4 regions of the Metaplanococcus flavidus genome follow, and region 3 is predicted to be linked to each of the others. Evidence: riboswitches for the same ligand, from Rfam matches in the RefSeq annotation. Region 3 holds a riboswitch; each other region holds the start of a gene.

Region 1 (7,677 bases), on a different contig from region 3:
ATCATTAAAGTTCCATATTTTTCAATTAAATTAATCTTATTGCCTACACCGGAGTTTTGGTCTTTTCTTCCATAAACTTGAAATTAATTCATATTATCAATAATAAAAATGAAGGCTGCTAATATAGCAACCTCCATGAATAGATTAAATAGCGATTTAGAATCATTTCGAAAACTCCTGATTTTGTACTCCTAACCGGACCTTCTAGTTGGAAATCGGTTAACTTATCATTTTTTTCATTTCCTTTAAAGACCGAATTATTTCACGCAATTTTTTACCTTCACTTAAAACTGTCAACAACAATTCAACCGTACCTAAACACCCTTCAACATCCAAACATTCATCCGCGGTATGCTCATGATAATAACCCGCTGACAAATTTACACTTTGAATGCCGTGCGAAGCCCAGATGCGGGTATCACTGCTCCCTCCGGCGGTGCATTTCCAACCCGGCAGTCCGTTGTTGCTGGCAGTTTCTTCGATGAATTCACCAAATGAGTCGTCACAGAATTTCTCATAACCGCCACAGGAAGTCACAATATCCCCTGTGCCTCTTCGATCGATTACAAACGCAACATCAACATCATGCAGGAAATTCGCCTCGACTCCCTTTGCTCCCAGGAGACCGATTTCTTCTTCGACGGTGAAAATGTATTTCACGGTCCCATTGAAGTTCTTTGCATCCAGACGTTTCAGTGTTTCCAATAGGATGGCGACACCCGCCCGGTCATCTGCGCCCAAAATGCCGCTGCTGCTGGACCAGATGTTGCCGTCTTTTATGATCTCGCGGCCCTCATCAAAACTGCACACGGTGTCCAGATGCGCATTCAATAAGATCACCGGTCCTTTTCCTCTCCCATAAACCTTAACAGCCAGAATATTGCCCTTGCTGTCCACTTCCAATGAGTCTGCATGATTCACGAGTTTGCTTAGGACCCAGTCGCGAATGTCTTCTTCGTCTCCACTATCACCGTCGATTGATAGGCAGCTTTCGAGCTCCATCAGAAATGACTGCTTTTTCAATTCCTCAATATCCTTCTTCAGGTCTTCCGGAGAAAAGGTGCTTAATGCTTCAGCTGCATCGAGCAATTGGATTCGCGGCGCCCTTATACTAATGGAGTGATTTCGAACATGTACATTCGGCAATCCGATGACAGTCAGCACTTTAACAACGGTTGTTATATCCGTATCTCTGGTAAAGGAAATGCTAGGAAGCTTCTTTTCATGGCCATCGCAGCAACTTGTTGTCGACAGGCCCAATCGATTCAATTGGCGGATGATTCCTGCCATGTAGGTGTCGAAATTTTTGATGCCGGGAATGTCCACTCCGGGACCAAATTGCAGCATCTCGGTTCGGCCTCTATATGTGAAATCCACCGCACGAAGCCATCGTTCTTCATCAATATCTGTTTCTTCTATTTTCAACAAACCCTTGATCTTTGTGTAAGCCACAAAAAGCTCATCCAAGGTTTCTATCAAAAACATCATGTTCTCTTCCGTTTCTTTCCGGCAATCAAATCTTCCTTCTTCAATTTCCTCTACAAGAAATCCGTGGCGAATAAATAATCGGTTCAAGTTCTGCATGTGCATCCTCTCCCTTTCTGTTATTGCCTTAATTATAAAATAGGAGCTGTGACACGAATGTCACAGCTCCAGGGAGGTAGGATTTATTCAATTTCATCTCAATGACCTCTAGTTTGATCTCCTCCGGATAGAACCGCTTTTTTGAACCCATACAGAAAAACACCTCCAGTTTGTCGTTGTTACTACATACGACGTTGGGGGTGCTTTTTCCTTGTCTCATTTTATTGGGTCACTCTAATTAACCCGCAGCTCTTAAAAAAAATATATAATTTTTCATTTCAATTAGCTTACTTTACAGCCTGCTCTTTCCCATTCAACTCTGCAGTCAACTCTTTAAACCACTCTTTGTCACCAGTCTGCAAAGCCAGATCAATCAGATACTCAAGCTGCGCTGCATCTTTCGGTGCCGTTTGCTGCAAACTCTCAACCTGCTTGACTGCCAATGGAATCGTCATGCCAATAATTTCTTCATTATCGCTTTCGGCAACCGTTACATATACAGCGCCTTGCACCATGCTCATCGAATCAATAAATCCAATTACCATTTCACCTTTAATGGAAGTCCCTTTAACCCAATCAGTGGTTTTTAAAATTGTTTTCTCTTCATTCATATCAGAACACCTGCTTTTTAATTTATTTTATAGAAACTTGAAATTTATCTATGCTCTATTACCATCAATACCCTATTAAATGACTCTTACCCATTAAAGTGGGTAAATCGAATATTACTCTTCTATGGAAGAGAACTCAATATATATGCTCTGATTTCAGGATAAATGAATTAGTTATTTGCTGCTATGACATTTTTTATCTACATTTGTGTAAATGATTTTATAAATGATATGGAGCAAAACAGCGAAGAGTTGACCGAAGCCTGCGATGGTCAACTCTTTGCGACGAAGCAGCGCAGCGATGCAGGAGCACTTGTTTTCAACTTGTATAGCTAAAGCCCCCAGGCAAGCAAGCTGTTTTGCGGAATATCATCTGTCTAAATTATCCTTTACTTCCCTCCAACCTTCATTTACACTGAAGCCATCGGGACAACCCGAACACAAAAACCGCATACCGTTTTCTGCACTGGGGGTGCTTATTTTAGCTGAGATGCGAGCGAAAGCTCCGATCCCTTATGACTCGAACAGGTTAGGACCTGCGTGAGGAAGTGCGGTGACTTTCCGCAAAACGAAATCTTCAGGAGCGAATACCTCCTTTTAATTTGCATGGAACAGTGGCTGCATCTTCACGGATGCGGCCATTTTTGTGCAAATTTTTAAGGAGGAATTTTATTATGGAACCATTGCAATGCGGCACAAGCCCGATCGTCGGATTCCGCTTCACGCTCAATCCGATGTGCGGCGACTTCATCAAAATCATCAAAGGGGCGTTGAACGGAACGGACACCTCGAATGTCTGGATGGACACCGACGACGTCTCCAGCGTTATCCGCGGCAAACAGAACCACGTCTTCAACGTCGCAAAAGCACTGACTTTGCACGCGGCGAAAACGGGAGAACACGTGGCGTTAAACGGCACCTTCTCCATCGGTTGTCCGGGAGACACATCAGGTGATGTCTATCTCGATAAAGACGATGTTCTGCTGAACACGGATGATACGAAACAATATGTCTCTTCCCAGTTCGCGCTGTATCCGATGAACAACCCGGATTATATGAGCGTTATCTATAAAGAAGTCGAACGCGCTAAAGAACATGGTGTCTGGAATGACTCGATGCATTACGCCAGCGGTATCCACGGTGATATCCATGACGTCTTCGCGTTTTATGAAGAATCGTTTACTCATGCCCGCTCCGATCAGCATCGCCACCTCATCATGACGGTATCGATGAGCATCAATAGCCCGTCACACACGAATTCGGACGGAGGCAAAGCCAATGCTTAACACCTGGAAACTGAAGGAAATCGTCTTAATGTCGCTGTTCGGTGTCGTGTTCGGCATCGTCTATCTGTTATTCATCCATCTCGGCAATATCTGGGCCGGCCTGATTGGCCCCATCGCCTATGAATGGATGTTCGGTATCTGGTTCATCGTGTCGATCATCTGTATGCACATCATCCGCAAACCAGGTGCGGCAGTGATACCCGAAACGATGGCTGCTATCATCGAAGTCATGCTTGGCAACGCGGTCGGCCCCCGACTCATCCTGTCCGGCGTCATCCAGGGGCTTGGCGCCGAAGCGGCGTTTGCGGTCACACGTTACCGCCATTTCAATATATTCGTCTTTATGCTTGCCGGTATTGGCGCCGCTGTATTCAGTTTCATCTACGGTTATTTCGTTTCCGGCTATGCGGCACTGGATCCTTCTTTTGTAGCGCTGATGTTTACACTGCGTGTATTAAGCGGCGCGATCATTGCGGGGATCGGCGGCAAATACATCGGCGATGCGCTGCTCGCGACCGGTTCCCTGCGCGGTTACGCGATTGCCCAAACCCAGCCGCGTGATGCCAATGCCTAATAGCATCCTTTCCATGAAGGACGTCACCTTTCGCTATCCGGATGATCGGGAACCCACTCTGTCGTCGATGTCGTTTGGCATCGAACGCGGACAACGGGTCGCGATTTCCGGTCCGAGCGGCTCTGGCAAATCGACTTTGCTCTATTTAATGAACCGGCTATACCCGGAAAATTGCGATGGCATTGTGGCAGGTGAAATTCTTTTATTCGGCAAAGCTGCTGAATCTTATAGACCCGGTGAGATCAACCACCGCGTCGCCACCGTGTTCCAGGACCCCGATTCGCAGTTCTGTATGCCGACTGTAGAAGAAGAACTCGCATTCACTCTCGAAAACCTGAACACGCCAGCTAAAGAAATGGAAGAGCAGATTCGGGACGTTTTGGAAATGACCGGATTGTCCCACCTGAGCAATACCACCATTCAAACCCTGTCAGGCGGAATGAAACAACGCGTCGCAACCGCCTGCGCATTGATCATGGACCCTGAAGTCCTGTTGCTTGATGAGCCGATTTCACATTTAGATCCACTGACTGCAAAAGATTTCATATCCTGGCTCGACGGGCTGCAAAAAACTTTCAACCTGACCATCATCGCCGTTGAACACCGTCTCGACAGTTGGGGAACATTCTTTGACCGCGAAATTGCAATCGATGCCGGCGGAAAAATTGTTTCGGATCAGCAGTTCAATCCGCATCAAACCTTCCGCTACCCGCAGCGGCTGAATTCGATACTGGATGAATCGGCCATATCTGCGAACGGATTATCCGTGAAAATAAAGGGCCAGACTTTGCTGCATCCCCTTTCCTTCAAAGCGAAGAAAGGCGAATGCATCGTCATTGCCGGCCCCAACGGCAGCGGCAAATCCACATTGGTCAAAGCGCTCTGCGGCATTTACAAAAAAGAATCGGGCACCGTCGACTCTGGTGCGTGCGGCTATGTGCCGCAATCACCGGAATTTCTGTTTCTGACTGCATCGGTCAAAAATGAAATCGACTTTTCCGGAACATCTTCCTTGAACGAACTGAAGGATTTAATGGATTCCTTGCGCTTAGCCGAAATAGCGGCCCACAATCCTTTCGCTGTCAGCCATGGCCAAAAGCGGCGGGTTGCAATCGGCGCCATGCTGGCGGATAAACGGAACATCCACTTTCTGGACGAGCCCACTTCAGGCCAGGATCAAAAAGCCCTGTTGGAATTGTTCCATTTGATAGCTCATCGGCTGGATCAGGGGGATACCGTATTGATTGTCACACATGATATGGAATTTGCCGCAGCCGTTGCAGATTCTCTGCTCCTGTTGAAAGATAGCAAAATGACGGGAATGTTTCCTGCCAAACGGGTTTGGCAGGATCCGGATCTGCTCGCCCGCCATAATCTGCTTCCTCCGAAAGGAGCTTTGCAGCATGCGAAATCTCTTGCATGACATGAACCCATCAATCAAATTCATCACAGTCACTATCGCCATGCTCGGGCTGGCATTTTTCTTCAATCCCTGGACGCCGTTGCTGTTCTTTTTCTGCATCCTTGTCATTCAATTGTTGTTCAGCCGAATCAATTGGAAGCTATGGTCTCTGTTCATGTTGCCGTTTGCGTTTGGTGCTTTCGGCTATCTGTGGACGACCATCGTTTTCAGCGCCGAAACAGGCGGCACCGTTATGTGGTCCCTGTTCGGATTTGATGTAACCGATAAACAATGGGCGCTGGCCTTGTCACTGTCGTTCCGTGTCCTGGCTTTTTCATCGTTGTCACTCTTGTTCGCCCTGACGACAGATCCTGTGAAATTCGTCATGAGCCTGATGCAGCAGCTGAAACTGTCGCCGAAGCTGGCCTACGGTGTACTTGTCGGCTATCAATTTCTGCCGGTGCTGAAAGATGAATTTTTCCAGATCCAGCAAGCGCACCGTTTGCGCGGCGCGGCAACGGAGAAATTCTGGTGGCAGCGTCTCCTCGGCATACGCAGAATCATCATCCCGATGCTTGCCGGTGCCGTCCGCAAAGCTGAGCGCTCGGCTTTTGCGATGGAGGCACGCGGTTTTACCGGAGAGCCGAGGAAGGAATTTTATCAACCGGTAGTTGTCTCCACGAGAGATTATGTTTTAGCCTCTTCCCTCCTAATGCTGGCGGGGCTGTCTATGTATGCTGGGAATATGCTGTCTTAAACTCCCACAATAAGATCTGAAGAATACTTCACTTTAAAGATATGGAGCAAAACAGCGCAGACGCCCAGAGGAGCAGGCGGATGCCGACGAAGTGCAAGATCCACTCGGGAGAAGAGCCCGAGTTAGCTCAGCGCAAGCCAAGAGTTGGCCGAAGGGAGTTCGGCCGAGTCTTTGCGACGAAGCTAGCGCAGCGATGCAACGCACTTTCATGTCTCGAAGCTAGCGCAGCGATGCAGAGACAGGAGCACGGGTTTTGGCAAGCGAAGCTGTTTTGCGGAATATCGGCTGAAACGATTGCTCATTTATATAGAAGGGAAGTTCATAAAAATTTAAGGTATTGGGATAGATTTTATCCCAATACCTTTTTTGCACAAAAAAAGAGCTGAAGAATCAGCTCTCAAATTTCCCATATGTAATCTCGTCTTCATCCCGTACATCCAAGCCCTCATGGATATGCACAATTGTCCGCAGCACCAGGCGCGCCTTATCGGTTTCGATCAACCAGCGTTCGTCCGGTACGATTTCGAACTGCTGCATGGTTGTTTCTTTCGACTTCACCGATCCCGCAAATTCCATCGATTGTTTCGCGACAATCGTTTCAATGATATTAAAATCGCTGTCTTCCCGATAATCATCGATCAGTTTGATGACGTGGAGTTCGATGAATTCTATTTCCTGATCGGAATCGCCGCCTTCAAAATAAATCGTGCCGTTCAAGGTTTCGCCTTCTTCCAAATGCGGCCTCTCAACAACTGTTTCAACTTTCATTGACCCAAAGCCAATGGATGATAAAAAATCTTTGAATTTCATGACTGGGAAACCTCCAAATTTTTGTAATGAACTTTATTACCCATACTTCAATTATAAACGTTTAATGCAATTCCGTATAATCATAATGGTTATCAAGGCTTGGCTCATGTTTATTGTATCGGCGCTTGAACAGCTTAAAGATATGGGAAACCAATACACGCAGTATTGCGTATGCAGGAATACCGAGAATTACACCGGGCACACCGAACAATGAACCGGCTGTCAAGAGCACGAAAATAATCGTAACCGGATGAATATACAAAGTTTTTCCCATGACCTGCGGAGAAATCACATTCCCTTCCACCACTTGGACAACTGTCCAGACAATCGCCAGTTTCACCAGCATGAATGGTGAAGTGACCAGCGCGATAATGACGGCCGGTGTAATCGCGATTGCAGGACCGATATAGGGCACGACGCTCGTGAACATGGCCAGTACACCGAGGAGCAGCGCATAATCCATTCCGATGATGAGGAAGCCGATATAGACCATTACACCAATCAGGAACGCTACGATCAATTGGCCTTGGATATAAGCACTCAGCTGTTTATCCGCCTCGCCGAACACTTCGCGCGTATCATGGCGCAAACGCGGCGGCAATAATTTCAAAATGTACTCAGGAAGCTTTTCCCCATCTTTCAACAAATAAAAC
Region 2 (7,677 bases), on a different contig from region 3:
CAAAATGAATTCGGCGCCTTCCTGATAAGAGAAAGTTTGTGTACTTTCCGTTACAGGAGCATCCACGTCATACCACTCAAGGCCGTCTTTGCCCAGCAGTTGCGCTTTCTGGTTCAAGTAATCGACAAATGGCTGTTTGTTTTTGGAGATTGCTCCCCACATTGCATCCAGCGTCTGCTGTTTCATGCGGTTAATCTGGAGTGGCTCCTGCAAGGGGTTGTCCCATCCGCGTTTTTTGTAAGTTTCAAGACGGAATCCGGCAATCGAATTCAATGTCTTGGCAAAGAAATCTTCTTTCTCCGCCCAGGCATTTTCCAATTTTTCGTAGGATTCTTTTCTTACACCGGCGTCTGAATGAGAGCTTAGATTATTCGCCTGTCCGACAGACATGGTTTTCTCCTGACCATCGACAGTGATTTTGATTTTAATTTCCCCTACCAGCATATCGTACAGCTGGCTCCAGCCGTGATAGCCGTCCATGCTGAGCGCTGTGATCAGGTTTTCCTCTTTTTCAGAAAGCAGCAAGCGTGCTTTGTCTCGCCATTCATTGAGCACGAAATTGAATTCTTTTAACGTGTCATCCTCCATCAGCGCATTCCACACCTCATCATCCGTCCGAGTCAGGTCCTGCTGGATTTTTTGGAGTGCAGAACTGAAACGGGCACTCTGGCTCGATGACTCGCTTTGCAGCAGCGATGCTTTTTTATCTTCCGTGTCCTGCGCCATCAAACAGCCGATAAATGCACCGGACTGTCTAAGATGAAGCATCGTTTCCTTAACTGCTTCCAGCACTTCTGCCACATTCCTGGCATCTTCAGCCTTGGTGGGCACTTCGAATTTTGCTGAAAGCTTCTCGAATTCCTCTAATTTTGGTCCTGTTTCGTCCATATGTACACGTAATTCTTGTGATTCGCTCCCGCCTGGGAACAAAACATCCAAATCCCACACTTCCGGATATTTTACTGTCATGGTCCATCCTCCTGATAAACTAAATTTTCTAAAAACAATTACCAGTATACCATTTTTCTTCGGATTACGGAATAATAAACACCAGACAATTGAAAGGCTGACATAATATCGACCATTTCTTAGATTTTTATCAGCTGTGGCAAAACAGTTAATTGTTGTCCCAAACAAGGAAAGGTATACTGTAAGCGAGGAGGGATCTGAGATGTTCCGTATAATATTGATGACGATCGCATTTTTGGCCGTCGTTACCATTAACGCATTAGCAAATATACTGCCGATCAATGGCCAGACTACAGGAGAAATTTCCAACAGGCTCCCTGTTCTATTCACACCTGCCGGCTATGTCTTTTCAATCTGGTCAGTCATTTACATATTATTGGCAATCTGGATTGGCGGGTTTTGGATCCGTTATAAGAAAACCAAAGAATCCCCTGCCCCTGCCATCAGCCTTTATTTCATTTTAAGTGCCATAGCCAATATTACATGGCTGCTGCTTTGGCATTACGAGTATTTTGCCTGGTCGATTGCAGCAATGCTTGTTTACCTCGCTTCCCTTATTCTGCTGTATCTGCAATACAATAATAATGAGAGAAAATTTACCGAACGCCTTCCCATTTCAGTGAATATGGGCTGGATAAGTGTCGCCACCATTTCAAATATCAGCTACGTCCTCACTTATTACAGTTGGGGCGGATGGGGCTTGAGCAATGAATTATGGGCAGTGATTATGCTCACCGTTGCAACTGCGCTGGCTCTCCATGTACGCTTCCACCATTCAGATGTACCCTTTGCGCTTGTTTTTGTCTGGGCATTCGTCGGCATCGCCGTCAAACATGGCCTTGATGAAATGCTCGTCACAACGGCCTCTTTATTCCTGAGCGGTGTGATCGTGACAGGCATTCTGCTGATAAAGAAAAATTAAGGATATTTTGCAAAATTAAAAGCCTGCACAAGTGCAGGCTTTTTTTTCTATTCCTCTAATTTAGTTAACAGGATCGGTTCCCCTTTTGTTACAAGGACCGTGTGTTCGATTTGCGCGACCAATGACTGGTCCGGTGTGATGAATGTCCAGCCATCACCCGATTCGATGATATGCTCGGCTTTCTGCGAAATGAAGGGCTCTACTGCAAGGACCATTCCTTCTTTCAGGATAGTCGTTTCCCATGCATCGTAATAATTGAGGATGTGCTGAGGCGCTTCATGCAATGATTTACCGATGCCATGGCCGGTAAGATTTTTGATCACGAACAACCCCTGATCTTTCGCTTCACGCTCAACCGCTTTGCCGATTCCATTCAATTTCGAACCGGCTTTGACTTTTGTCATCGCCCGGTCAAAGGCTCGTTCAGCTGCTTCACAAATTTTTTCCTTTTCAGGATGATTATCTCCGACGACAAATGATATTCCTGTATCAGAGAAATAGCCTTCCAATGATCCGGAAACATCAATGTTCACGATGTCGCCTTCCTGAATCACACGTTTTCCCGGAATGCCGTGAGCGACTTCCTCATTTACGCTGATGCACGTAAACCCAGGAAAATCGTATTCGGATTTCGGCCCTGATACACCGCCCAATTCCTCGAACAGGCGACCGCCAAGTTCATCAATTTCTTTCGTTGTTACTCCCGGTTTAGTCGCAGCTCTCATCTCCTCACGGATTTTCGCGACCATCTGTCCGGCTTTTTTCAGCATTTCAATATCTTTTTCATTAGTTGCAATCATTAAATACCCTTCTTTCAAGCTTTTCTATTAAAAAATTATAACATAAGAAAAGAAGACAATCATAAAGATAGCCTTCTAAAAGGTTGTCGAAAAACCCTCAACTTCTATAACCATTGCGTTCTAGACGGAAGCTTTCCGCGGGGAGCAGGCGGATGCCGACGAAGTGCAAGATCCACTCGGGCGAAGTGTAACGAGCCCGAGTTAGCTCAGCGCGAGCCAAGAGTTGGCCGAAGGTAATTCGGCCGAGTCTTTGCGACGAAGCTAGCGGAGCGATGCAGGAGCACGGGTTTTGGCAAGCGGAGCTGTTTTGCGCAATATCGGTTTATATTTTTCTTTCTTAACAAACTAAAAGAAGACTATCATAAGATAGCCTTCCACTTTTATTCTTTCACATCGACCAGTCTTGGCGCTGCAATAAACAGAATCGAACAGACAAACGCCGTCAGCAGAAATGCCGGAATCATATAAGTCGCATTGTATCCGAACGAATACAGATAAACATTGCCAGTGGCAAATTCACGGAAGAACCAGATTCCCACAATAACGTGGACAATATAGCGCAGGAATGCACCGATAAATGCACCGGCTATAATCCAGGAAACAGCTTTTCCTTTCAGGCCGTCCCGCAGATTCTTAAAATAAGCGGTTCTCATCATGCCCGCAAAGCCTACGCTTGCAAACGCCACAATATAATCCAGTGTCACCTGAGTAAATGCGAAACCGAATGATAAGGGAACGATATAAACTCGTCCTGTGACAACCTGCAGCAAGCCGACCGCCAGTCCAGTCAGGAGACCTGCGCCTATTCCTCTGCGAAACGCCATCAGCACGATCGGAATCATGACCAGACTGACAGATCCTCCCTGTGGCATGCTGAACGCAATAAAATCCAGTACATAGCCGAGTGCGCCGAAAATCGCAATTTCGAGCATCAGCAATAATTTTTTATTCCTCATAAAATCCTCCTATGTGTTTGCACATCACCAGAAGGGCCGCCAATAAAAACCACACAAAAAGCGGCGCCAGGATAGATCCTGACGCCGCGTAAGGGCAGGTTTCCATCCACATCCCTGCGCAAGTATTAACTTACAGGTTCAAAGGGTAAGAACGTTCTCGTTCACTCTCAGCAATTGCTCCCCTTGTGGTGTATACAGTTTTTTTGTTTCATCTGTATTGTAACGAACAAAAAGAAGGGATGCAAGTTCGTTTTACCTTAAGTCATTAGGGTATTGTGAAAGTAAATGTTTCAGAAAGGCGGTGGAGGCAGCGAATAGTGCTGCTGTATTTATATGATTGAATTATTGAAAGATCTGATTAAAATTAAAAGTGATACGAAAGAAGGCGCCAATGAAGCGCTCCAATTTTGCGCTCGGTGGCTCGAACAAAGAGGAGAAAGGGTCCAAATCCATGACAATAACGGATTTTTGATGCTGACTGCCTCTAAAGGACATGGCGATGAAAAACTGATCTGGAATGGTCACGTCGATGTCGTGCCAGGCCACGAAGACCAATTCAGCCCTATGGAAGAGCTTGGCCGTTTGTATGGGCGAGGTTCAGCGGATATGAAAGCTGGCGTGGCAGCAATGATGCAGGCATTCACCGAACTGGATGCGGAAAAATTGTCCCGGGAAGTTCAGCTCCATCTCGTAACCGATGAAGAAATTGGCGGACACAATACTTCAGAATGGCTTGTTTCCCAAGGGTACAGTGGAAATTTTGTCATCTGCGGCGAACCGACCGGCTTGAAAGTCGGTCTGCAGTCAAAAGGCATTTTGCATATGGATATGGTTTTCAAAGGCAAGCCGGCACATGGCAGCAGACCTTGGGAAGGCATAAACGCCATTGAACGGGCCATGAAATATCATATGGCCATGGCGGAACTCCCTTTTCGAAAAGAATCGACGGAATATTACGAGCAGCCTTCTGTAAATCTCGCAATCATCAAAGCTGGTGAACGCTATAATATGGTTCCGGAAATCTGTGAAATGTCATACGACATCCGCTTTATGCCCGGCCAGGATCCCCAGGAAATTACGCGCCAGATGGTCGAACTCGGCGAAACGCTCGATATCGATTTTGATTACAAATCGAGTTCTGCAACAACACCTGCGCTGACCACGACCGATGAAAACCCGTACATCAAAACCTTGGAGAAAAGTATACAAAGCACTACCGGAAACGATGCCATCCTGTTTGGCCAGCACGGTGCTGCGGATACCCGCTATTATGCTGCGGTGAATGGTGGCGAAGGTGCCATCGAATTTGGTCCGACAGGCGATGACTGGCACGGCAACGCGGAATACGTTGAAATTTCCAGTGTCCATGAATACAAAGATATTCTATTGGCCCATGCAATGACTTGAATAGCATGTTTAAATCATTCCTAAAACGGGAATTTATAAAATATCTTTAAAACGAATGGAGCGATTAACATGGCAGTAGGTAGATTGTTCAAATCAGCACTTAAATATGGTCCTATAGCTTATCCGATCATCCGGAAATTCATGAATAAAAAGAAATCCAAAGGAAATGCGCAGACCAATACAAACCAGTATAAAAACAATCAATCTAAAAAATAACCGAAAAATCCCACTCCCTAATTGAAGGGAGTGGGATTTTTTTGGCTAAATGATCGGTAATATTGTCCGGAGAGCCTGATAGCCTGACTGAAGATTCGGCATCAGAAGGGCTGCTGCATCATCTTCCACTTCCTCTGCTCCTGGAGCCGGTGTCTCTTCCCTGTCTTCAGCTTGTTCGTCATTATCATCTGTGGGCTGGTCCTGTCCCGCCATGATTTCTTCAAAACTGATTGGATTCGGTTCAGGGAGTTCCCGGTCTTCGATTGTCCAGCCCCCGCGGTATTGTGCCAGGAATTGATTGGCCATTGCCTGGTAGCCTTCAATATTCGGATGGACATCGTTCGGATTGGGTACTTTCGAAGTCGCATTTTCACCAAATGCTTCATCAACCGATACGAAAATCGCACCGGCTTTCTCAGCTTCATTTCTCAGAATTTCATTCAATGTTGCCACTTGCTCCGCCAATCCTTCTTTCTGCGACTCCCGCGCATGCGGGTAAGCAAAATAATAGCCCATCACATAAATATCAGCGTTCGGTGCGGCAACAGTCAATTCATTCAAAATTTCGTCAATGTTCTGGCGTGCTCCATTCAGTGCGAAATCAGATTGTATCCGCTGAAATTGCAGCGACCCGTCAGCGGGATTGGCTTGCACCAATCGCAGCAGATCGTTTGCTCCTGCAGACAGCGTAATAATATTGGCAGAAGCAAGGACTTCCTGCGTTTCTTCTTCTTTCACCCGCTCCAGAACATCTTGAGTTGCAAACCCTGGAAAAGCGAGATCTTTCGAAAACAATGCGACCGGCTGATTGCGGCCCAATTCCTGGGCGATCAGATCGGCATACCCCGTATCGATCTGGCTTTCCGGTGTCTGCCCCGCAGCCAGTGAATCACCCAGCGCGATATAGACAGCAGGAATTTTCACCTCGGCTGCTGCCGTATCCATCATACTTACCGCCAGCAATAAAGCCAGCACCATTGCTGCTGTTTTCTTCATTTTCTTCACCTCTTAGAATGCCCAATTGCCTTTACGGAAAACCGGAATCTTCGAACCGTCTGCTGTGATGCCATCAATATCCATTTCCGCACTGCCGATCATGAAATCTTCATGGACAATCGATGTATTCAAACCGATTGCCGCCAATTGATTGCGCTCAAGATCACGGGCGCCTTCGAAGCATGTTGGATAAGAATCACCGATCGCCAGATGGTTTGAAGCATTTTCATCAAATAAAGTATTGAAGAACAAGAGACCCGAATCTGAAATCGGTGATTGATGTGGAACCAATGCCACTTCACCGAGATAGGCTGCTCCTTCATCCGAACTGATCATGTCAGTCAATAGTTCTTCGCCCTGTTCGGCTTGTGCTTTGACAATTTTTCCATCTTCAAAAGTCAGGGTGAATCCATCGATGATATTGCCCTGGTAAACCAATGGCTTCGTATTGTGGACAAAGCCATCCACTCCGTTTTTCAGCGGCACGGTATAAACTTCTTCCGTTGGCATGTTCGCGATAAACGGATTGCCCTGCGGTGTTTTTGATGCTCCTGACATCCAGATATGCTTATCGGGCAATGCAATCGTCAAATCCGTCCCAGGAGCTGTATAATGCAGTTTCACAAAGCGATGGTCATTCAACTGGGATGCACGTTTTTCGAGAAATTCAATGTGTTCTTTCCATAAAGAAACGGCATCTCCCCGTCCGATTCGCACCGTAGTAAAGATAGCTTCCCAAAGAGCTTCAATCTGCTTTTCAGGATCAAGTTCCGGAAATACTTTTGCAGCCCATTTCTGTGAAGGGATCGCAATAATCGACCAGGCCACTTTGTCGGAACCGACTGCCTGGCGATATCTCTCCAAGGCTTTGCCGGCAGCTTTTTGAGAATTTGATAAGCGTTTAGCCGGAATGCCGGTAAGCAAATCAGGATCTTCCGCATCTATCCAAAGGAATGAACCCCCCTTTTCAATAACTTCGTCGCGCTGGACTACAGACCACTCCGGATATTCTGTAAAAGCCTCGTCGGGGGCCAACTCGTAATGGGTGCGCGTCTGAACAGGATCCGAATAATTCACGTGGACATTTTTAGCTCCTGCTTCGTACGCTTTTTTGACAACCAGTCGAGTAAACTCAATGGTATCTGTTGTGGTATTGATCAGTACGGTCTGATCTTTTTGGACATTCAAACCAACATATACAGTCAGCTCCGCGTATTGCTCCATTTTTTGCTGGAAATTCATTTTTTATTCCCCTTTGCGTTCACTGTTTTGCTGGAACCTTCGACCAATTCACCGCCGTGCATTATTTTCTGCACCGGTTTTGATGGCAGATCTTTTGTGAATTTCTTATAATGTCTTTCATCCTGATAGGCAAGGAGCGTCAGTACTTCCCCGTCTGCGCCGGCTCTTC
Region 3 (7,677 bases):
GGAACGGGAAAGTATCCTGACTTTGATACCCAAAAAGCAGCGATTGATGTTTCGGGTACTGAGATTTTAACTTTTTCCGTTCGGAGAATGAATATTTTTGAAGCCAGCCAACCCAACCTCCTTGAAAAGTTGGATTTGGCAAAATACTCGTTACTGCCCAACACAGCGGGAGCAAAGAGTGCTGAGGAAGCAGTCCGAATTGCGAAATTAGCTCGAGCATCGGGTCTTTGTGACATGATAAAAGTGGAAGTTATCGGCTGTGAAAAAACTTTGCTGCCCGATCCTATTGAAACACTGAAAGCATCTGAAGAACTGCTAAAAGAAGGATTTACCGTTTTACCGTATACATCGGATGATGTGTTGCTCGCAAGACGGCTTGAAGAATTAGGTTGTCATGCTATTATGCCTGGCGCCTCTCCCATTGGCTCGGGTCAGGGAATTATCAACCGTTTAAACTTATCATATATTATTGAACAGACAACTGTTCCTGTCATTGTCGATGCAGGGATTGGAACACCTTCTGATGCGGCCATTGCAATGGAATTGGGGGCAGCAGGAGTCTTATTGAACACGGCAGTATCCGGGGCGAAAGATCCCATAAAAATGGCTCTTGCAATGAAGCTTTCAATCCAAGCAGGAAGACTCGGGTATGAGGCTGGACGTATACCGATAAGGCGATATGCTACGCCGAGTAGTCCGGTGGAAGAGATGAGCCACAAGTGAACGAAAGATACTCACGACAGGAACTTTTTGAACCGATTGGGATAGCGGGACAAAAGAAATTAAAGAAGAAGCATGTTTTAATTGTCGGTGCAGGAGCATTAGGTGCCGGCAGTGCAGAAATGCTGGTTAGAGCAGGGATAGGAAAACTCACCATCGTTGACCGGGATTATGTGGAATGGAGCAATCTTCAGCGACAACAGCTATATACGGAAAAGGATGCAGAACAACGAATTCCAAAAGCGGTGGCAGCTAAGAGCCGTTTAATGCTGGTCAATTCTGATGTAGAGATTATTAGTCATACCATGGATGTTTCAGTGAAAGAAATGACAACGCTGGTAAATGGAATCGATTTGATTTTAGATGCAAGTGATAATTTCGATATCAGAATGATCATAAATGACATTTCTCAAAAAGAACGAATTCCTTGGATTTATAGTGCCTGTGTAGGCAGTTATGGACTCTCTTATACAATTGTTCCAGATAGCACACCCTGTTTAAATTGTCTGCTTGAGGCTGTGCCTATGGAAGGATTGACCTGTGATACTGTTGGCATCATCAGTCCCGCTGTTCAAATGGTTCTTTCAATCCAGATAGCAGAGGCACTGAAAATTTTAGTGGAAGATTCAACTCAGTTAAGGAAAAAGCTTGTCTCATTCGACCTCTGGAAAAACCATTATTCATCTATTGATGTGGGGAAGTTATGGGACAAGGATTGTCCTTCTTGTGGAAAAAATCGGACATACCCTTATCTTTCTTACTCGTCCCAGTTAAAAACTGCTGTTTTATGCGGAAGAGACACCGTTCAAATCCGGCCTCCTCATCCAGTGGATAGAGATTTAGGAAAGCTGAGCACAGTTTTATCGAAGCTTGGAAGGGAAGTCTTTCGTAATCCCTATTTGCTCTCTTTTACAACGAGCGACTGTCGTCTAGTTGTTTTTAATGACGGCCGTGTTTTAATCCACGGCACAAAGAGCATCGACAAAGCTAAAAGTTTATATCACCGATATTTAAGCTAATGTTTTTTTAAAAATGTTTTCGTCTGATTGGACTGAACTACTCTAACTTTTTGAAGCCAGGATATTAATAATCTATTTAGACAGGTTCTTTTTATAAAGAGATGAATACTTTAAAAGAACTAGAGCTCAAACTTAAGAAATTGAAGTAATAATGAAAAAGTAAATTTTATGTAAATTATATATTAAATTTGGGTATTTATTGATTTTAATTGTTTATATAATCACTAATTGGAAATTAAAGGAATGACGGAAGAAAAAGGAGGGAGGACAATGTTTGATTCAGGGATTGAATTAGGGGTTGTACTGTTTCTGTTTATTTATGCCTTGGTTGTTTCTTTCATGCTCATTTCAAAAAAAAGAAAAAACTAGGAGGAATATTCATTATGTCAATCAAACCTTTTGAAAAAGTTCTGATGCTAGCAATAGCAGCTATTCTCGTTGTCTCTTCTGCATTTAGTTCCGTAGGTGCTGTCAATGCTGGAACTTCAATGTTTGAAAAAGGAACATCGATGTCGAGCAAAATGAGTTTAATCAAATCAGAAATGCGTTAAAAAATACAGAAGAGTATCAGGCATACAAAGAGAACACCAAAATTAACTCAATTTCAAAAGGTGACATAATTATCAACACAGTAGATGGTTCCAAAGGCTATATTGCATATATTGAATTCGTGTTTGGAGGACTTGCGAAAACAAGTGATAACCTCGCATACGTTCAATTCACATATGATGTAAAAAATGGGGATGTACTGACGGATCAAGCGGTCTATGCAGAAAATATAGACCAAGGAAAAATACGCATCAATGCCTTCTAAAACTTGGACGGGAATCAAACCGAAATTTCCGACATTACCGTCGATACAGCAGGGACGATTTTTTACGAAAAGGGTTTGATGCTTAGCCACGATGATTTTGTCGCTTCTGCAGAACATTAGATTCAGCAGGCCGGAAAGAACGCAGACGAATTTGGAGCTTATGCTTCTTTTTGTGAATATGCAGTTGGGGCGCTGTGCGGTACCGGTGGAGGCGTGTTGTGTTATGCTGCAGCGGGTGCTCTGGGAATCACTACAGGGATTGGCGGTTTAGGCTTAGCGGCTGTCTGTGCTTTGATAGGCAGTGTCGGCTGTACAGCTGCGACAGATCAAATTTGTAATTGATCCGTTCCAAAGTAGTTGAATACAACAAAGAAAGAGTAGCAGATGCTACTCTTTTTGAGGGGTACCGAAGCTCAAACGCTTCCATCTCCTTTTACGAGCGCCTTTATTTTTAAAATTAGTCAGCAATCTTCACTTTCAGCCAATATATTTAAGGAGAAATAATAATGAAAGTTCGAAATGGAACTTTAAATTAGAAAGTGCTTTTGTGTATATAAGTCAATTATAAAATACAAAATGTGCAAAAGAAAAAACAAACTACAATACATCGAGTTTAAAGTGATAGCTTTTATAAAATGAAAGCGCAGCAGATTCGGTTCGATTTATTGTTACAGTTTCTTGTCTCATATAAATAATGACAGTAGAGTGAAGTGACCGGTTGTAATTATTTAATCCTTATGATAGAACTAAAGTAACAATAAAACTTCATTGCACAATTGCTCTAGGGGAGCTGTTTAAAGCTGAGAAAGACATTCGTCTTGACCCTTATTCACCTGATCTAGTTAATACTAGCGGAGGGAAGAGATGGCAGAAGAATTTTGTCTCCACATGAGGCTTAACCTTTTATAGTCATTTACACTTCTTTCCTATGGGGAAGAAGTGTTTTTTTGTGGAGGAAATCATATCGAAAGGAGAATTAAACTTCTTGCAAAACAATCAGTTGCTTCAAGTAATCAAAGAAATCGAGTTAAAAAAAGATGAATTGATTGATCTTACTAAACAACTTATCTCTTTTCAAACTCCGGCACCGCCTGCTCGCAACACAGCTGAAGCACAAGGGTGGATTGAACAGTATTTAGTAAGCCAAGCATTTGCAACAGATCGATGGGATGTGTATCCGGGAGATCCAAACATCGTTGGTGTGAAAAAAGGGACTGAAAGAAAGTCTTTTCAAAGCTTGATCATCAATGGACATATTGATGTGGCCGAAGTGAGGCCGGAAGAAGTATGGAAAACGGATCCCTTCACGGCGGAAGTTGTAAACGATCGAATTATAGGCCGAGGTGTTGCCGATATGAAGGGAGGAATGGCTGCTGCGTTATTTGTCCTTAAACTTTTTCATGAACAAGGCATCGAATTGCCGGGCGACCTTATTTTTCAATCAGTTATAGGAGAAGAGGTTGGTGAAGCTGGCACCCTACAGTGTTGCGAAAGGGGCTACCAGGCGGATTTTGCGGTTGTAGTTGATACAAGTGATCTGCAGATCCAAGGGCAGGGCGGGGTGATCACCGGTTGGGTGGTCATTAAAGATCCGAAAGTTTATCATGATGCCATGCGCAGGCAGATGATTCACGCAGGTGGCGGTCTTTCGCAAGGAGCAAGCGCTATTGAAAAAATGATGATTATCATTGAAAGTCTGCAGAAGTTAGAGCGTCATTGGGCGGTTTCAAAAAGCTATCCGGGTTATCCTCCAGGAACAAATACGATTAATCCGGCTGTGATTGAAGGAGGAAGGCATGCCGCTTTTATCGCGGACGAGTGCCGGCTCTGGATCACCGTACATTTTTATCCGAATGAGTCCTATGAAACTGTAAGCAAAGAAATTGAAGAACATCTTTTAAATGCTGCAAAAGCGGATTCTTGGCTAAAAGAACATCCACCAACTTTTATATGGGGTGGGCATTCCATGATAGAAGATAGAGGCGAGGTCTTTCCAGCTTTTGAAGTGAATCCGGAACATATAGGCGTAAAGACTTTAGCAGCTTCACACCAACATTTATTTTCAGAAAAGGCTGTAATCGGTGTGTCCACGACTGTTACCGATGGCGGGTGGCTTGCAGAAGCAGGCATCCCGACAGTCTTGTATGGACCGGGGCAGTTGATAGAAGCCCATAGCATTAACGAGTCCATTGAGATACAAGAGTTGGTGAATTTCTCTAAAGTTATGGCGCATTTTATTTTTACTTGGTGCCATACGAAAAAGCAGGCAGAGTGAGGAGAGATCAACGTGAAATTTAGCGGAAAATTACATACAACCCTTCAACCCATTTGGAGAAACAACCACAATCACCCTTTTGTAGTCGAAATGGGGAAGGGGTCTCTTGATAAAGAAAAGTTTCGGTTCTTCATGGTTCAAGATTATCTTTACTTGATAGAGTATGCAAAGTTGTTTGCGATTGGTGCAACCAAGTCACAGGATGTTAAAACAATGGGACAATTTGCCAAGTTACTGGATGCCACTATGAACGAAGAGATGGCATTGCACCGCCAGTATGCGGAACGTTTTGGGGTTAGCGAAAAGGAACTGGAGGAAGCTTCCCCCTCCCCTGTGACACTTGCTTATACCCATTATATGCTTCACGTGGGACAGAGCGGCAGTGTAAGTGAATTGGTAGCAGCATTGCTTCCATGTGCATGGAGTTACCGTGAAATCGGCAGAGAGCTTGCGGCCATTCCAGGTGCAGCCGATCACCCACTATATGGTGAGTGGATCCGAATGTATAGTTCGGATGAATTTGGCCAAACAGCGCAGTGGTGCATCGATTTGCTGGACGAATTGACGGCCGGAAAACCAGAAAATGAACTAGCAAAGCTTGAAGAAATCTTTTTGACTACTACGAGGTTTGAATATTTATTTTGGGATATGGCTTATCACAAAACGATGTGGCCTGTAAGTGAGTAAGGCGTTGTTGGAAGTCAATAACTTAAATTTTCATTATGGGAAAGAAGAAATTTTTAAAGATTTGTCTTTTTCGATTCAAAACCAAGAGTTTATAAGTGTGGTCGGTCCAAGTGGGTCAGGGAAAACGACATTATTCAGATTGCTGTTGGGGTTGGAAGAACCAACTAAGGGGGATTTGCTCCTCAGGGGTCAGGTCATTAAATTACGCGATGGAAACATAGGTTATGTGCCGCAAAAAGACCTTCTAATACCTTGGCGCACCATTATTGATAATGTCATTCTGCCGCTAGAACTAAAGGGGATTCATAAGAAAGAGGCTTATGAAAAAGCTGCACCTCTTTTTGTTTCATTTGGATTAGACGGAACAGAAACGTTATTTCCGAGTATGCTTTCGGGCGGAATGAAGCAAAGGGTCTCCTTTATGCGGGCCTACTTAACTGGAGCAGATATTTTGCTGCTTGATGAACCCTTCAGTGCACTTGATGCGATTTCCAGATTAGCCATGCAAGAATGGTTATTGGAACAATGGAAATTATTGAAGAAGACTATCATTTTGATTACGCACGATCTGGATGAAGCATTGCTTATGTCAGACCGTATTTTTGTTACTACCCTTCCGCCGATGACAAAATTGAAAGAAGTGCAGATCTCCCTTAGCAGACCTAGAACGATGGAGGATGTCATGAACGATTCATCTCTTCTTTCAGCCAAAAGGGAGTTGATTCAGCAATTTCGCAAGGAAGGTGAAATTTTTGATAAAAGAATCAAGTGAGCGGGCTAAAATGTTATGAAACGGTTCATTGAACAATATTACTTACTGTCTATGGGCGTCTTTCTATTATTTCTATTGACTTGGGAATTTATTGCAAAAACCATAGACCGCGCCTTTGTTCTTCCTTCGCCTATACAAGTGGGCGTGCGGCTTTGGGAGCTAAGGGAAACACTGCTTCTCGTGCATATGCCGGCGACAGTTTCAATTATTGTAGTGGGGCTTATTCTTTCAGTATTGCTCGGTGTAGGACTGGCTTCTTGGATGTTTTGGAATAAAACGGCTGAACGCGCTTTTTATCCCTTGCTAATCGCATCTCAGACAATTCCAATCATCGCTCTAGCCCCTATTTTTGTTTTATGGTTTGGCTATACGATGTGGAGTAAAGTGGCAGTTACGGTATTAATAACTTTTTTCCCCATCACCGTCAATACATTTGATGGTTTAAACTCTGCAAGCAAAGAACTTCGGGAATTAATGTTGACTATGGGCGCAACGAAAAAAGAGATTTTTCTAAAGCTGTCGATACCATCTGCGCTGCCTTCTTTTTTTTCGGGGTTAAGAGTGGCAGTAACCCTTAGCGTCATTGGAGCCGCAATAGGAGAGTGGCTTGGCGCCCAGCAAGGGCTCGGTTATTTCAGTCGAAGAATGATGACGCAATTTGACGGCGCAGGTGTATTCGCCCCGATTGTATTGCTCTCGTTAACAGGGATATTGTTATTTGTATTAGTTGTTGTATTAGAAAAATGGCTATTAAAATGGGGGAATGAAACATGATATACAGGAACAAACGATTGAACAGTATATTTATAGGTGCGCTTTTCGGAATTAGCATAATTCTGAGCGGATGCGGGAGTGAAAGCGGGGAAGCAAAGGAAGAAAATGCACAAATAGATCTGATGCTCGACTGGTATCCAAACGCAGTCCATAGTTACCTATATGTAGCCGAGGAAAAAGGCTTCTTTGAAGAGCAGGGATTGGATGTAAATCTTCATTTCCCAACTAATCCAACAGATCCGATTAACATGGTGGCATCTGGGCAGATGACATTGGGAATCACCTATCAGCCGGACGTAATCACAGCGAGAGCAAATCAAGGCATAAACATTAAATCAGTAGCAGCCATCGTTCGATCGCCTTTAAATCACGTGGTGATGTTGGAGAATAGTGAAATGGAGAGCCCTGCAGATTTAGAAGGGATGAAGGTAGGCTACCCTGGAATCCCTCTTAATGAAGCGTTGATTAAAACAATGGTAAGCGAGGCTGGAGGGAATCCGGAAGAAGTGGAAATGATTGATGTTGGTTTCGAGCTTGGATCTTCCTTGGTGAGCAAAAAAGTGGATGCAGTTGTAGGTGCATATATAAACCATGAGGTACCTTTACTTGCCAGTAA
Region 4 (7,677 bases), on a different contig from region 3:
GCTCCCGTTCCTTTTTCACGAAGCTGGAAATGGGTGATGCCTCCTTTTAAAGCTTCTTCCAATACTTTTAAAGGATCTTTTCCTGAAGCATTCTGCGTTCCCATGATGAAATAAACAGAGGGTTTATTGAACAAATTGCACATCCCCTTCCATTGCAAATTGGCGGAAAGCGGCATGGTTTGTCGGGCCGTGTCCCGCACCAATATGCAATTGATGCTTAAGTGCCGCCTGGATGAACCGTTTTGCCGTCACCAAAGCATCCGGCAATATCTGCCCTTTTGCCAATTCAGCGGTCAAAGCAGCTGAAAATGTACAACCGGTGCCATGCGTCTGCTGCGTATGGATACGCGCAGAACGGAGCACAAATGATTCACCGTTCTGATCGAGACAATAATCTTCGGCAATCAGAGGATTGTTGGCATGTCCTCCTTTGATGACAACGGCTTTCGCTCCAAAAGCGAGAATTTGTTCGGCCGCTTTTTTCCTGTCTGTTGCATCATGGATTTCCATGCCGCTCAGCATTTCCGCTTCCGGGATATTCGGTGTGATGACCGCCGCCAATGGCAATAGTAATGTCCGCATTGCCTGGAGTGCTTCTTCCTGCATCAAAGTTGCGCCTCCCTTTGCGATCATCACCGGATCCACGACAAGATTACGCCAGCCGTGTCTTTCGATTCCCGCTGCCGTTTCAGCGATGATTTCAGCGTCAAAGAGCATCCCCGTTTTCACAGCGGCAATGGTAAAATCCGCTCCGATTGCATCGATTTGCGCTTTTACCGCTGCGGCAGGCATCGGATAAACGCCGTGCACGCCGCATGTATTCTGCGCCGTTACCGCTGTAATGGCCGATGTACCGAAAACGCCGAGCTCCTGGAAAGTCTTTATATCCGCTTGTATGCCCGCTCCACCGCCGGAATCCGAACCGGCAATCGTCAATACCTGTTTGATCGCTGCCACAGTACATCTACTCCTTCCCCTTTTTCAAAGTCGAAGCCATCGTCATCAATCTCCATGCCGAATAAAACATCCAGGAACGTGTCGCGGAAACTGCCGGGTCCTTCCGAAGTTGCCGCAGCTTGTTCACCGGCCGCCCCGTAAAACTTGAGAGCTTCAATTGCCGCAGCTGTAGGATCTTCAGGAGACACTGCCGTGAAAGCGGCTGTTACAGCACTGAGCAGGCAGCCCATGCCGGTTACTGAACTCATCATACGGTCACCGCCTGTAATCTTCTCTACCCGCGAACCATCGGCCACAATATCGGTCTTGCCTGTCACTGCCACCACCAAGCTGTATTCTTTTGCCACTCGCTTCGCCAGTTTATCCAGGTCGATATTGCCTTCACCGGCATCGACGCCTTTTGACGCCCATTCCACGCCGCCAATTGCGGCTAGTTCTCCCGCGTTGCAGCGCAGCACACTGACATCGATTTCCGTTAAAATCTTTTGGACGGCCTCTTTCCGAAAAGCGGTCGCTCCTGCTCCCACCGGATCCAGAATCACCGGGATCTTTTCCTTATTCGCTCTTTTTCCGGCGAGCATCATGCTGTTAAACGTGTCTTTATTCAAGGTTCCGATATTCAATGACAACGCGCGTGAAATGGCGACAAGTTCTTCCACTTCCTCTTGTGCCTCGCCCATGATCGGTGATGCGCCGATTGCCAATAATCCATTCGCCTGAAAGTTCGATACGACATGATTGGTGATGCAATGGATTACGGGATTTTCATTTCGAATTTTATTGATCATGTCAGACACCAGCCTTTATTGCCGCGGGCAATTCCCAGGTTTCCATCGTCCACGCCTGCTGCCAGAAATTCCATTCGTAATAACTGCTCCGCCGGAAGCGGTCCTTCAGCTCCTGCCGCCGTTCCGCCGACAAACTTTCCGCCAAAGAATCCATCCGGCCGATCTGCTCCTGCACCAGTTCGCCAAACCACTCGGAACCATAAGTCTCGATCCACCGGTCGTATATCGGATGGCCAGGCTCCGCATCTTTCAATCGTTCCCCAATTTCATAATAAAGCCAGTAACACGGTAGAATCGTCGCGAGCACATCCGCCAGATCCCCTTCCATTGCGCGGTACATATGCGATACATAGGCATAAGCACCCGGTGACGGTTCGAATTGCCGCCAATCTTCGTCCGTCACTCCGAGCATCCCCATGAACGATTCGTGAAGCGCCATTTCTGCTGCGCACGTTTGCTCCGCATGATGCGCGAAACTCTTGGTTGTCGCGAGGTCCGGCGCCTTGAGTGCGCCGACCGCCTGCATCTTCGCAAAATTTGTCAGGTAATAGGCATCCTGCATGACGTAATAGCGGAACACCTCTACCGGTAAACTGCCGTCCGCAATCCCTTTCACAAACGGATGATCGAAACTCGCCTGCCATAATCCAGCACATTCCTGTCGCATTTCCTGTGTTAATTTCATCTTCTCCATCCCCTTTCAGGCAAAATAAAATACCGCTTTCCAGTAAAGGAAAGCGGCAATTATACGCATAGGAATAGAGAAATCCGGCATACTCTCGCCCACTTCCCTCCGCTGGTATGATCCAGATCAGGTTCCAAGGGTCCGAGCGTTGCTCGTCTCAGCCGTTAACCGGCTCCCCCAGTGGTGCATGTATTCAGTTGTTCCCCCAAAGATTATCACAATGTCTGAAAAATCACAAATTTATTTTTGAATGCTGCGCAAACCACCTTCGCAGATAATCAAGCATCTTACCAATCCGTCAGAACAAAAAGGAAATTTTTCGCTTATCATTTTTAGCATATAAATTATGTGAATTTGCGGTAATCGCTCATGTGCTAACTGCGATTGGCATAATTTAATTTTGAAATTAACAAATATTAAATTTGCAGAAGTATTATAGTAACTTAACGGGATTAGGCTACTTCTTCATGAACTTTAATTGTTCGCAAAATATCAATTTAACGAAAAAAAGCTCGTATTTGAGCTTCTTTCCTTAGGATAAGTGAGGCTATTAAATTATCTTTCTTTAAATTACTTGCTGAAAAAACTGATTTCAAAAATTTCTACTAACAGAAACCTGGCGATAGAGTGCAAAAATCTCTTTATTTTCCTGTTCCCATCCAGGGTTACTTTGCATAGGTATGTTAAACGCCGTTTCCATTTCATGTGCCAGGTTAGCTGACATTATCTTTTTTCTGTTGGCAGGATACTTCCCCTGCATTATTACTTCATAGCGTTTTTTATAGTACTTCAACATCATTTTACATTCTCCCTAAAGTAAAAAGTTGGCCATACCAGCCTCTAGTTCTTCGTTCTTAACCTCATTATACTGCAATTTAATACAAGTGATTCATTCACGTTCAGCTATTTGTCACTGTCTAAACCTCAAAAGACAAAAGAGACCACCGTTTTATGGTCTCTCCCTTTTACATTTGTTCATTCTATTTTTGCCATTCTTGACTAGTAGTCAGTCAATTCAGCATAAACGACTAACCGCTCTTCGTAATGGCCGCTTTCAGTATCAAAAGTTCCAGTGCACGTAATCAAATTCAACTTCGGTTTTGAGCTGGAACCAAAAATGTCATTCAACGGAGCATCTTCCGGTGCATAAGCTTGCTTGTCCGTTACAGTGAACGTCAACTCTGTACCATCTGTTCCGGTAACGTGAATCAAATCGCCCGGTTCTAATTTTTTTAAGTTAAAGAAAGTGCCAGGCTGCGAAAGACCGTCAACATGTCCAGCGAGTACTGCATTCCCCTTATTTCCAGGCTTCGTTCCCGGCTCATACCACCCGATTGTATGGACATCAGCTGGCGCCTCCATATTGCCCTCCGGCGTTTGGCCGACTTCTATGATTTCCGCTTTTTCATCAATTGCTGGGATTTCAATCTGAACCGGCGTCACGCCGACTTGTTTTTCTTCTATGCTTTTATCTTCACCAGCGAAAGTTGAACTCAAGGAAGAGACTTTTTCCAAAACTTCTTCTTCTACTGTATTTTTCTGCACCACAATTTCCTGTGTAAAGCGTTGTTCTATTTGTATAAAGTCATGATCTATTTCCGTTTGTGAATTATTGGTCGCTTGGATCGGGTTTCCACTGAGGGTCGTAAAAAGAAACAGGATATATATAAGACCAGCTTTTTTGATAAATGAATTCACACATTTCACTCCTTATCTAAAATAGAATATAGCGCACCTTTTAATAAATACTATTAATTAACAGATAAATATAAGAAGCATTCATTTCCTTAACTGAAGCACGAATAGAAACACTAAAAAAAGTATGCCTATTCCAAATTCAGTTTAGAGCTAATGATAGAATTTTTCTACATAAGAAAGTCCAGCATCATTATAAATTGATAAAAAAGGGGAGAATAGATCTCCCCTTTTTCATCTGCTTATTCTTGTAACGCTTTTCTTCTTGTGAATACTAGAGCTCCTGCAAGGGCCAATAATGGGAATGTGAACAAGATCCAGTTCATATTTCCTGAATCCGCCATGCCACCCATACCTGTTTCCGGCATTCCTGGTGCAGCTGCAAATTTTTCGGGATTCTGATTAACAATTGCTCCTGACAATGCTTGGCCGATTGTGAACATCAATGCATGACCTTCAGTAAACGTGTTATAAACCGTTTCGTAATCGCCTTCTGCATAGCTGTTTAAGATGTCAATTGTGCTCTGTTCATGTTGCTGAAGAACACTGATTGCTGTTTCTTTCGGCAGTTCTCCACCTGTTGCTTCACTTAACAAAGTTCCAAGATCAACAGCGAAAGTGTTCAGCAATTGATCTGTGATTTCATTCACTTTTTCTGTCTCTCCATTAGCTAACGCTTCTCCAAGTGCTTCACTGTCTTCATACTGTGTAGAGAAGATTTCGCCAAATGCATCGGCAGCTTCTTGTCCGTAAAGTGATTTCACGGCCGCTTTCATCTGTTCAGCGTTCGCTTCCTGCATTTCGCTGACGGCTTCGAATGCTTCCCCGCCTTCACCTTTAGCAGCTTCATACGCCTCTACTGATGTAGCTGTTTGATAATAGAAGTGAGCACCAAGCAATTGGCTGAAAGTGGCTCTTAAATCTGATGCTGGTGTTACAGCTTTCGTGTTTTCAAACTTCTCTGGCATTTGTGTCACAATTGCACTTGATAATGCCGTGCCGACTGTGAACATGCGCTCGTAGCCTTCATTGAATTCCGCGTAGGCTGCTTCAAAATCGCCCGCAATGGAATGATCAAGGAATTGCATAACGTCTTTTTCATGTTCCTGAAGAACTGAAATCGCTGTATCCTTCGGCAGGTTTCCACCTGTCGCCTGGCTTAAAAGAGTTCCGAGGTCTGTCGGGAATACCGTAAGCAATTCTTTTTTGACTTGATCGATTTCTTCCTGGTTGCCGTTTGCAACAGCAGTACCGTATCCTGCACTGTCTTCATATTGGGTATCGAAGATTTTATCGAATGCATCGGCTGCTTCTTGTCCGTATACGGATTTCACTGCTGCTGTAAGTTGTTCACCGTTCACCTCAAGCTGTGATTGCGCTTGCTCGAGTCCGTCACCAGTCGGCCCACCTTCTTCAGCTTTATGATAAGCCTGCAATGCCACTTCTGATTGATAGATGAAGTGAGTTGATAGTAGCTGACTCAAATCCGCTCTCAATTGTGCAGCGGGTGTTTCAACTGTCGGTGCTGCCACTTTCTCAGGTACATCAGCGTTGTTCCCGCCAGAGGCACTAACTGCTCCAGCTCCTGTTGCCAATAACGCTGCGCTTAATGGGACCGCGATCACTGTTCTCTTTGCATTTTTCCAATTCATAATAAAATTCCTCCTAGGTTTTGTGTTCCTGCTTTTTTCCGATCGTTCTACTACAACTACGTAAGCGAGATAAGTTTAGATCACATTTTGGACAAATTTTTAAAATTAGTAAAATACACCCTTAGAAATCCCGGTTATAACTGTAATAAATCTCATATTAATGTAGTGAAATTGTTCATAGGAGTACAGTTTCACAAACGAAAAAGAGATGGAACTTCAAATGTAGTTCCTTCTTCCGGTAAGCCCTCATATGTAAATCAGAATTTATTCAATTACCCCCCGGCAAAATTAAAAATTTTGAACACTTTCCAATACTAAATTAAGCATTTTTTCATTTTATTTACAATTATGATTCAAAAAAACATAGAATAAATTAAAAAGAGTGATAATTTATTCTACCTCTATCAAAAAGGCATAATTTCCATCGCCCTGGTTCCAGTCAGCTATTACATGATATACATATATGCCACTTTCGTTAGGTGCTTTAATTTTTTCATTATTTATTTCAATAACTTTTGAATTGTTTTCATCATTCCATGTGCACAAAACTCCGACCCGATCGGAGAGTCCCGAAACAACGAGGAATTCAAGGAGCTGATCATTCACTTGGATGACGGTTCCAGAATCAGCCTTACTCTTTTCAAAGACGGGTATATCTATTACGGGTTTATGGGTGTGTATTTTGAAATGAACGAAGATGTGTTTTCTCTAATGTGGAGCCAACTTCAGTAACAGATTAGGGAATAAATGAGTGCGTTGTAACACTATATGGTCGTAAATGTACTTTTTAGGAAACAATTAACAAAGGGAGAGAAAGTGTGCCTGAATCAGGCTCTTCTTTCCCTTTTGTATTTGTGCAGCTTCCGCTAACGTCATAATACGTAAACCGATTCCCCAATAAGTTCCACTACAAAATCTTTTGTTAATCCCTCTTGATTGTCAGTTATACAGGTGTTTAATGAATTCATCATTTCTTATTTCAGATTCTTTTCCCCATAGAGATAATTCCAGTATTTTTCATCGTTTTTTCTAATTCTTGCAATACGCAGGTAATGAAAAAGGTAAAAAAGCTGATGAAGCGGTTACATTAGAAAAAAGCGGTTTATCCCAAAATAACGGGTACGTTAGAAAGGTAGGTTTAGCATTGCAGGTCCTAGAGATTCAGGCACCTATTTATTGTTAGTTTAGTTCTCAGCATCTTTTCTTGAGAAGACGGCCAATTTTGACTATCAATGGTAGACACTTAAAAAAAGTGAACCCATTTGGGGTTTTTCTGTTTAAAGAAACTGGTATATTACATTTCTCCAGCTTAAACGAGGAAATAGATGATGTGTAAAATCATTTTTCAACGGATCTCAATAATAAAAGTGTTAGGGGGAAAATGCCAACATTTCCACCCACCAAAAAACACCCTGCCAAAAGGCAGGGTGCATCGATATTTGCGGCGTCCAAGCCACGCTCCACAACGTGTTCCCCTATAGGAATGCTTGTGCGTCTTACGCAAATGAGCTCATCGCGTCTCTAACAATAAGCCCTATTGAAAAATAAGTCAATGCATAAACTATCATGTGCCCGCAGAAGCCCCGCCTCCGGCCCCGGCCGCTTCATCTGCCTTTACGCAATCGATGGCCACAACAAGCGCTATAATCAGGTGTTCCATGTCGTCGTCCAGAACCTGCATTTCGTAAGTGTCGCCCCAGGTGAGCCATTGCTTGCTCACGGAACCGATGACTTTGCCGTCTTTCATCACCTCGAAATTCATGTCCCACCAATTGCCCCGCACCTCGACTCCGGCAGCGTCAATCGTATAGCGCGCTTTGAAAAAGGTGAATTCCTTCTTGATCGTCAGCTCTTCACGGCCGTCCACTTCCACAAAGAATTTCGGCAAAAAGCTGAATGT

The links. Region 3 has a riboswitch for thiamine pyrophosphate ahead of ACFQ1X_RS14605 (acetylornithine deacetylase). Riboswitches for the same ligand answer to the same signal wherever they lie in the genome.
Region 1: linked by a shared signal. The riboswitch ahead of ACFQ1X_RS16310 (YkoF family thiamine/hydroxymethylpyrimidine-binding protein) and the one ahead of ACFQ1X_RS14605 (acetylornithine deacetylase) in region 3 are both predicted to bind thiamine pyrophosphate.
Region 2: linked by a shared signal. The riboswitch ahead of thiT (energy-coupled thiamine transporter ThiT) and the one ahead of ACFQ1X_RS14605 (acetylornithine deacetylase) in region 3 are both predicted to bind thiamine pyrophosphate.
Region 4: linked by a shared signal. The riboswitch ahead of tenA (thiaminase II) and the one ahead of ACFQ1X_RS14605 (acetylornithine deacetylase) in region 3 are both predicted to bind thiamine pyrophosphate.

What each region holds. Positions count from the first base shown of each region.
Region 1 is NZ_JBHTKI010000051.1:11,354-19,030, forward strand. It holds gene ACFQ1X_RS16300 (M20/M25/M40 family metallo-hydrolase) at 220-1,584, opposite strand; gene ACFQ1X_RS16305 (IDEAL domain-containing protein) at 1,872-2,195, opposite strand; TPP riboswitch at 2,654-2,759, shown strand; gene ACFQ1X_RS16310 (YkoF family thiamine/hydroxymethylpyrimidine-binding protein) at 2,870-3,481, shown strand; gene ACFQ1X_RS16315 (ECF transporter S component) at 3,474-4,055, shown strand; gene ACFQ1X_RS16320 (ABC transporter ATP-binding protein) at 4,048-5,478, shown strand; gene ACFQ1X_RS16325 (energy-coupling factor transporter transmembrane component T family protein) at 5,459-6,214, shown strand; gene ACFQ1X_RS16330 (sporulation protein) at 6,605-7,024, opposite strand; gene ACFQ1X_RS16335 (AI-2E family transporter) at 7,086-7,677, opposite strand, start outside.
Region 2 is NZ_JBHTKI010000009.1:38,355-46,031, forward strand. It holds gene ACFQ1X_RS08085 (M3 family oligoendopeptidase) at 1-969, opposite strand, end outside; gene ACFQ1X_RS08090 (tryptophan-rich sensory protein) at 1,172-1,891, shown strand; gene map (type I methionyl aminopeptidase) at 1,939-2,691, opposite strand; gene thiT (energy-coupled thiamine transporter ThiT) at 3,072-3,647, opposite strand; TPP riboswitch at 3,742-3,841, opposite strand; gene ACFQ1X_RS08105 (M20 family metallopeptidase) at 3,981-5,054, shown strand; gene ACFQ1X_RS08110 (hypothetical protein) at 5,124-5,270, shown strand; gene ACFQ1X_RS08115 (SGNH/GDSL hydrolase family protein) at 5,316-6,266, opposite strand; gene ACFQ1X_RS08120 (aminopeptidase) at 6,279-7,508, opposite strand; gene ACFQ1X_RS08125 (DEAD/DEAH box helicase) at 7,505-7,677, opposite strand, start outside.
Region 3 is NZ_JBHTKI010000022.1:218,156-225,832, reverse strand. It holds gene ACFQ1X_RS14630 (thiazole synthase) at 1-723, shown strand, start outside; gene ACFQ1X_RS14625 (MoeB/ThiF family adenylyltransferase) at 720-1,739, shown strand; gene ACFQ1X_RS14620 (hypothetical protein) at 2,123-2,290, shown strand; partial or broken gene ACFQ1X_RS14615 (hypothetical protein) at 2,645-2,803, shown strand; partial or broken gene ACFQ1X_RS14610 (halocin C8-like domain-containing protein) at 2,731-2,895, shown strand; TPP riboswitch at 3,327-3,430, shown strand; gene ACFQ1X_RS14605 (acetylornithine deacetylase) at 3,503-4,828, shown strand; gene tenA (thiaminase II) at 4,841-5,515, shown strand; gene ACFQ1X_RS14595 (ABC transporter ATP-binding protein) at 5,508-6,287, shown strand; gene ACFQ1X_RS14590 (ABC transporter permease) at 6,303-7,061, shown strand; gene ACFQ1X_RS14585 (ABC transporter substrate-binding protein) at 7,058-7,677, shown strand, end outside.
Region 4 is NZ_JBHTKI010000012.1:129,320-136,996, forward strand. It holds gene thiE (thiamine phosphate synthase) at 1-134, opposite strand, end outside; gene thiD (bifunctional hydroxymethylpyrimidine kinase/phosphomethylpyrimidine kinase) at 124-957, opposite strand; gene thiM (hydroxyethylthiazole kinase) at 933-1,745, opposite strand; gene tenA (thiaminase II) at 1,747-2,430, opposite strand; TPP riboswitch at 2,517-2,619, opposite strand; gene ACFQ1X_RS09575 (hypothetical protein) at 3,023-3,229, opposite strand; gene ACFQ1X_RS09580 (class F sortase) at 3,430-4,128, opposite strand; gene ACFQ1X_RS09585 (hypothetical protein) at 4,368-5,777, opposite strand; gene ACFQ1X_RS09590 (LURP-one-related/scramblase family protein) at 7,342-7,677, opposite strand, start outside.